3 regions of the Streptomyces sp. SLBN-118 genome follow, and region 1 is predicted to be linked to each of the others. Evidence: riboswitches for the same ligand, from Rfam matches in the RefSeq annotation. Region 1 holds a riboswitch; each other region holds the start of a gene.
What was found. Region 1 has a riboswitch for cyclic di-AMP ahead of FBY35_RS13970 (C40 family peptidase). Riboswitches for the same ligand answer to the same signal wherever they lie in the genome.

Region 1 (2,312 bases):
CGCGTACGAGTGTGTACTGAGCGTGGTTGGTGTCCTGATACTCGTCCACCAGGACATGGCGGAAGCGGCGCCGGTAGTGCTCGGCGACGTCCGGAAACGCCTGGAGCAGATGCACCGTCGTCATGATGATGTCGTCGAAGTCCAGCGCATTGGCCTCGCGCAGCCTGCCCTGGTACATGCGGTACGCCTCGGCGAGCGTCTTCTCGAAACCGTCGGCGGCCTGGTCGGCGAAGGTCTCCTCGTCGATCAGCTCGTTCTTCAGGTTCGAGATCTTGGCGCTGAAGGACTTCGGCGGGAACTTCTTGGGATCGAGATCGAGGTCCCGGCAGACCAGCGCCATCAGCCGCTTCGAGTCCGCCGCGTCGTAGATCGAGAACGACGAGGTGAAGCCGAGCCTCTTGGACTCCCGGCGCAGGATGCGGACGCACGCGCTGTGGAAGGTGGACACCCACATGGCGTTGGCGCGCGGCCCGACGAGCTGCCCGACGCGCTCCTTCATCTCACCGGCGGCCTTGTTGGTGAAGGTGATCGCCAGTATCTGGCCGGGGTGGACGCTGCGGCTCCCCAGCAGATACGCGATCCGGTGGGTCAGCACGCGGGTCTTGCCGGATCCGGCTCCGGCGACGATGAGCAGCGGCGAGCCGGTGTGCACGACGGCGGCGCGCTGCTGTTCGTTGAGCCCTTCGAGGAGCGCGGCGGGATCCACAACGGTGCGCGGGGCGCCGTCGCGGTGGTACGGATCCCGGGCCGGGGGCACGTCGTAGGCACCCTGGAAGAGATCGTCGGGCATCTCCTCCGGGGCCGGGTCCTCGGGCGGCGGCGGAGGGTGCTCCGAGCTGGGCTGGAGGTCCGCCAGGAAGCTGTCGTCAAAGAGGCTGCTCATCGCTCTACGAGTCTAGGCCGCCGCACTGACAGCTTGCCGCCGCATCGGGTCACCACCCTCCGTAACTCCCGCGACTCTGCGTGATCGAGCCATGTCGCCGGGTCAACTTCCGGAGCGTCCGGGTCCGCCGATCGGCAAGGTCACGAAAATGTATCGGGCATATCGAACATCAACCTTCACAGCGACCACACGAGTTGGCTACGGTGCTCGACCAGGCGGCCCGTATCCCCCTGGCGATCCGCGCCACATCGGGCAGCCTGCGCCGAATTCGGGCTTTCCGTAAGGAAGTTCGAAGCCGGGGACCCATCATGCACAACCGGGGTGAATCGGACCGAGCCCCATCCGGTCCGTAGGGCGACCTTCCGTTCCGCCCGAACCCGACAGCTAACCCGGTAGGCGGTCCACGGAAGAAGGAGATGCCGGCCTTGGCGTCGCATCGCAAAGAACGCAGCCGTACCACGACCTCACCCGCCGTCGGGCTGACGACGGCGGCCATCGCCGGCGTCACGCTGCTGTCGACGCAGAGCGCCAACGCCGTGCCGACCGAGCCGAAGCCCTCCATCGAAGAGGTGCAGAAGAAGGTCGACGACCTGTACCGGCAGGCCGGCACCGCGACCGAGAAGTACAACAAGGCCAAGGAATCGACCGACGAGAAGCGGCGCGAGGTCGACGAGCTGCTCGACGAGGCCGCCACGCGCACCGACAAGCTGAACGAGTCGCGCAGAGCGCTGGGCAACTACGCGGCCGCGCAATACCGCACGGGAGCCGTCGCCCCGACCGCCGCGCTGCTTTTCGCGGACAGCCCGCAGGCGTACTTCGACCAGACACAGCTGATGGACCGGATGACCGACCGTCAGCGCACCGTGATCGACGACTACGAGAACCAGCGCGCCGCAGCCGCCAAGCAGCGCGCCACGGCGACCGAGAAGCTCGAGTCGCTCACGCTCTCGCAGAAGGCCCTGCGCACCAGCAAGCAGGAGGTCCAGTCGAAGCTCGCCGAGGCACGGGCGCTGCTGTCGAAGCTGACCGCGGAGGAGAAGGCCCGGCTCGCCGCGATCGAGCGCCAGAAGCAGGAGGAGGCCCGCCTCAAGGCCGAAGCCAAGGCCAAGGCCGAGGCGGAGGCGGAGGCCCGCGCCAAGGCGGAGGAGGCGGCGCGACAGCAGCAGGAGGCCGCCCAGCGCCAGGACACCAGCACCGGCACGAGCACAGGAACCGGCACCGGCACCGGCACCGCCGACAGCTACGCGGCCAAGGCCGACAAGGTCCTCGCCTTCGCCCGCGCCCAGATCGGCAAGCCGTACGTCTGGGGAGCGTCCGGGCCCAGTTCGTACGACTGCTCGGGGCTCACCCAGGCCGCCTGGAAGGCGGCGGGCGTGGACCTGCCGCGCACCACCTGGGACCAGGTGAACGTGGGCACGCGGGTCGCGAC
Region 2 (2,312 bases), on a different contig from region 1:
GCGCCGGACGGAACAGCAGCACGGCCCGTGCTGCCGTCGTCGAGGCCAACCTCGACCTCGACCGTGGGGTTGCCTCGGGAGTCCAGGATTTCCCGGGCTACGACGACGTCGATGGACGGCACGAGCATCTCCTTCTGGGATGTGACGCTGAAAGTGCAGGGTCTCTTTGGCCTTGCGGCAAGAGCCTAACCGGCGCGGCGGCATCGGTCGGCCGCTGCCCGCCCGCTGGGACGAAAAACGGCATGAAGAGACTCGACGCAGGACAAACAGCGCGTGAACTACCCGGAAGTAACAGCGGTAGCGGCGTGCGGGGCACAGAAAGAACCCCGCTCCGGCGCGCAGGGGGGAATGCGCGCCGGACCGGGGTGGCTGTGGGGGACGGGGCTCCGCAGGTTTCGGTGGTCCGCCGGGCCCACCGAATCCTGGGGCTCCGCCCTGCCCGGGTCAGCTCAGGTGGAGCAGCTGGCCCGGGAAGATGACATCGGCGTCGCTGATGATGTTCTTGTTCAGGTCGAACAGCTTCTTCCAGCCGCCCTTGACCTTCTCGGCCTTCGCGATCTTGCCGAGGGTGTCACCGGCCTTGACCTTGTACTCGCCGTCGCCCTTCTTCACAGCCTTCTTCGGGGCTGCGGGACGCGCGGAGCGGGTGGTGGGGGCCTCGGCGCGCTTCTGGGCCGGCTTCGCGGCGGGCTTCGCCGGCTGCACGGCGGCGGAGCCGCCGTCGTACGGGGCGTTGGACAGGTTCACGCCACAGTTCGGCCAGGCACCCTTGCCCTGGCCCGCGAGGACCTTCTCGGCCACGGTTATCTGCTGGGCCTTGGAGGCCAGGTCGGCGCGGGAGGCGTAGGCGGTGCCGCCGTAGGCGGCCCAGGTGGAGTTGGTGAACTGCAGGCCACCGTAGAAACCGTTGCCCGTGTTGATGGACCAGTTGCCGCCGGACTCGCACTGGGCGACGGCGTCCCACTCGGACGCGGTCGCGGCGGAGGACGAGGTGGCACCCATCAGCGGGAGGGCGACAGCGGCACCGGCGACGCCGGCGAACGTGGCGATACGGGTAGCGCGGTTGAAAGCGGTCGGGCGGCGGTGCTTGGTTTTGCCGGAAAGCAGCATGGAGCTTCTCCTCACCGACGCCTACGAGGTGAGCTGTCGGGTTCGGGCCAAGTGAGTTGCCCGGTCGCACGTCCTTGCATGCGACTTCACCCCAAGCCGGTCTCAGCCGTCGATCTCTCAACAGCCGGGCCCGGCACTTACCTTGGGTCCCCCGCTCCTGCCTTCGGCGCTCTGCGCGACGACTACTCCCCCCGACCGACGGCAGGATTCGGCGTGACGGTCAGTGGTGCCCGCGGTGGCGAGCGGTTCCGACCGTAAACACACGACTCCCCGATGTTCAAAGACGAACATCGGGGAGAAATCGCCCATTCTGCCAAGTGGGACATTTACGTTTCCGCAGGTGACGGGCGGAATGGGTGATTCCGCCGGGTCAGATGCGTCAGTTGGGACAAAGAGACCCTTGTCTCACTTGCGCAGACTCGGACATAGAGGTGCGAACTACCCCTGCCCCAGGTCCAGATCGAGGCTCTGGCCAGGACGGATGAGGTCGGGGTTGTCGCCGACGGTCTCGCGGTTCTTCTCGTAGAGCGCGGTCCAGCCGCCGGAGAGCTTCTCCTTGTCGACGATCGCGGAGAGGCTGTCACCCGGGACGACGGTGTACTCACCCGGAGCCGCGTCCGCACTGTCGGCCTTGTCCGACTCGTCTGCCCCTTCTGTCCCCTCATGCGCCGAACCGTCACCTCGCGAGGCATGACGCCCCGTTTCGCGCTCACTGTCCGCACTGCCCGGCTCGGTCTCCTCGGGGGCCGCCTCGCCGCGGTGCCTGCCATCGCCCTGTGGCGCTTCGGGAGCCGGCGTCGCCGACTTGGTCACATCAGAGGTCGGCTTGGCCGACGGCTCGGCGGAAGGCTCGGCGGACGGGCCGGTCGACTCCTCGGGCGCAGTCGGCGCCGGGGCCTTGATCGCCGGCGAGGGTGCGGTGCCGGGGTCGACGCCGGTCGCCGTGCCGTCGTCCTGCAGCCCCGCGATCGCCGCACAGCTGGACCACGCGGCGGGGCCCTGTGCGTCGAGCACCTTCTCGGCGACCGCGATCTGCTGCGAGCGGCTGGCGAGGTCGGCCGTGGGCGCGTACGCCGCGCCACCGAAGGCCTGCCAGGTCTCCTCGGACATCTGGAGTCCGCCGTAGTACCCGTTGTCGAGATCGGCGCTCCACATGCCCCCGCTCTCGCACTCGGCGACGCGGTCCCACGTGGAGGAATCGG
Region 3 (2,312 bases), 2.5 Mb from region 1:
TTCGAGCACCTGGGGCTCCTGCCCGACGGCGTGGGGACCCTCGCCGCGGGGGCGCAGCAGCACACCTCGTACCCGGGAGGCATCGCCGAGCAGCCCGACGGCCTCCGCCGATGTGACCGTCGCGATCGCCGGGTTGGCCAGGACGCGCTCACGGACCAGGTGCTCGATCTGTCCGCGGGAGCCGGTGTAGATGTACGAGGTCGGCTCCGTACGCCTGAACCAGCGGCCGCTCTGCCACTGCACCATGTCCGAGGGCTGGCCGAGCCGGGGCGCGCCAGAAGCCCTCAACTCGGCCATGAAACCCGGCAGTAGAGCCTCGAGGGCGAGCTGTCCGCCCTCGAGCAGCACATGCGCGTGGCGCCCCTGCGGCACGCCGGCACGCGGTTTGGGGCTCTCGGGAAAGCGGTCGCGCTCGACGATCGTCACCTTGTCGGCGTGCTCGGCGAGTACGTGTGCCGCCAGCAGCCCGGCCAGGCTGCCCCCGATAACGACGGCGTGGCGCCCTCTCGCGCCCGCCCCCCGTCGCCAACTGCCGTTTTTCTGCCCGTCGTCCACCATGTGCCAGCCCCTCGTGGTCAGCGAGTTGATCCAAGTCTGACCAGTATCCCGGCGCGGAGGGGCAGGCCGGTCAGTACGCGCCGTTCACGTTGTCGATCGAACCGTACTTGTCGGCGGCGTAGTTGCACGCTGCGGTGATGTTGGCGACCGGGTCGTAGCTGTCCATCGACGTGCCGGGCACGTGGTAGGCGAAGAAGGTCGGGTCGATGACCTGCAGGAGGCCCTTGGACGGCGTTCCCGCCATGGCGTTGGAGTCCCAGTTGTTGATGGCCAGCGGGTTGCCCGAGGACTCGCGCATGATGTTGCGGTGGATGCCGTCATAGCTGCCGGGGATGCGGTGCTTGGCCATGACGTCCAGCGACTCCTTGATCCAGCCGTCGAGGTCGTTCGTGTACGCCTTCTTCTTCGGCTTCACAGCGGGGGCGCTCTTCCCCGCGGTCAGAGTGGTCGCACGCTTGGAGCGGTTGGCCCGGTCGGCGGCGGGGGCCGCCTTGGCCTTCTTGCCGATCGTCAGCTTGAGGCCGGGGTGAATCAGCCGCGGGTCACCGCCGATGACCTTGCGGTTGTCCCGGTACAGCTTCTTCCAGCCGCCGCTCACGTTGAGCTGGTCCGCAATCTTGGACAGGGAGTCCCCGGCGACGACCGTGTAGGTCGTGGTGCCCGCCTTCTTCGCGAGGACGGAGGCCGTGACGGAGGTCTTGGCGGCGGGAGCGGACTGCGGTGCCGTCTGCGCGGAGGCCACACTCGCGCCGATCACCGGCAGGACCAGGGCGGTGCCGCCCGCGCCCGCGGCGACGAGACCGCGGCTGAGTGCACGGGACTTGGGACGGCGATGCTTACCCTTTCCGGGCATGGCGAATTCCTCTCCGTCGCCTGCGAGGTGAGCTGTCGGGTTCGGGCTGGAGATGCCCGGCCGCAATTGGCGACTTCACCCCAAGCCGTTCCGCATTCCGGATCGGCGGCTTACCTGGGTCCCCCGCTCCTGCCGTGCGTATGTCGTAGGTGGTCGGTTTCCGGACGGCGGCAGGATTCGGCGGTCCATCCGGGTTGCGGTGACCGTAAACGAGGCAGACCGGGCGGAACAAGTGCCGATTCACATTTCAATACGCGAGTCGGATTCTTCGCGAGAAATTCCCGACTGCCGGCATGATCGGGAATCTCAACTTTCTTGTCGCAGAACGGGACTGGGCGCCGGCCGCCTTGCGAAGACCTCGCGAGACGTGACCCATTTCACTGGACTGCAATGCAACCGAGTCCGATTTGCGACAGTGCGATGCGGATAAAGAGAATTCGCCCGGGTTCCTCTTGTGCGGGCATCGAATAACAATAGAGATGAACTGCCCATGCGGGCCTTTTCGGACACAATGTGCTTTTCGGGGCGTGCCCGGGGACCCCACGGGACCCCACCAGGACAGAGCAGAGCGCCCCGGACGGCGAAGCCCGCCATCCGGAGCGCTCAGGTACAGCAGCCGGTCAGCCGGTCGCACGAATGCGGTGGATGGAGTCCATCGCCTCCGCGCCGACCTCCGCCTTGTCGACGACATAGGCCGTGCCGCGCGTGACGACGACATGGTCCGTGTTCGCCCCGGTCGCAAGGTTCGCGAGCACGACTCCCTTGCGGGGGTCGACCACCGAGGTCGTACCGGATTCCCTGTTGGCCACGAAGACGTTGCCCGTGCACGCGTCGGTCGCGACCGCCAGGGCACCCGCTCCCGTCGCGATCTCCTTCCGCACCACTCCCGCGCGCAGATCGA

Region 2: another riboswitch for cyclic di-AMP. It lies ahead of FBY35_RS32710 (transglycosylase family protein); the one in region 1 lies ahead of FBY35_RS13970 (C40 family peptidase).
Region 3: another riboswitch for cyclic di-AMP. It lies ahead of FBY35_RS02965 (transglycosylase SLT domain-containing protein); the one in region 1 lies ahead of FBY35_RS13970 (C40 family peptidase).

What each region holds. Positions count from the first base shown of each region.
Region 1 is NZ_VFNP01000001.1:3,110,863-3,113,174, forward strand. It holds gene pcrA (DNA helicase PcrA) at 1-883, opposite strand, end outside; cyclic di-AMP (ydaO/yuaA leader) riboswitch at 1,134-1,297, shown strand; gene FBY35_RS13970 (C40 family peptidase) at 1,300-2,312, shown strand, end outside.
Region 2 is NZ_VFNP01000002.1:3,139,373-3,141,684, forward strand. It holds gene eno (phosphopyruvate hydratase) at 1-128, opposite strand, end outside; gene FBY35_RS32710 (transglycosylase family protein) at 445-1,110, opposite strand; cyclic di-AMP (ydaO/yuaA leader) riboswitch at 1,114-1,289, opposite strand; gene FBY35_RS32715 (transglycosylase family protein) at 1,549-2,312, opposite strand, start outside.
Region 3 is NZ_VFNP01000001.1:627,846-630,157, forward strand. It holds gene FBY35_RS02960 (NAD(P)/FAD-dependent oxidoreductase) at 1-558, opposite strand, end outside; gene FBY35_RS02965 (transglycosylase SLT domain-containing protein) at 629-1,411, opposite strand; cyclic di-AMP (ydaO/yuaA leader) riboswitch at 1,416-1,604, opposite strand; gene FBY35_RS02970 (YncE family protein) at 2,032-2,312, opposite strand, start outside.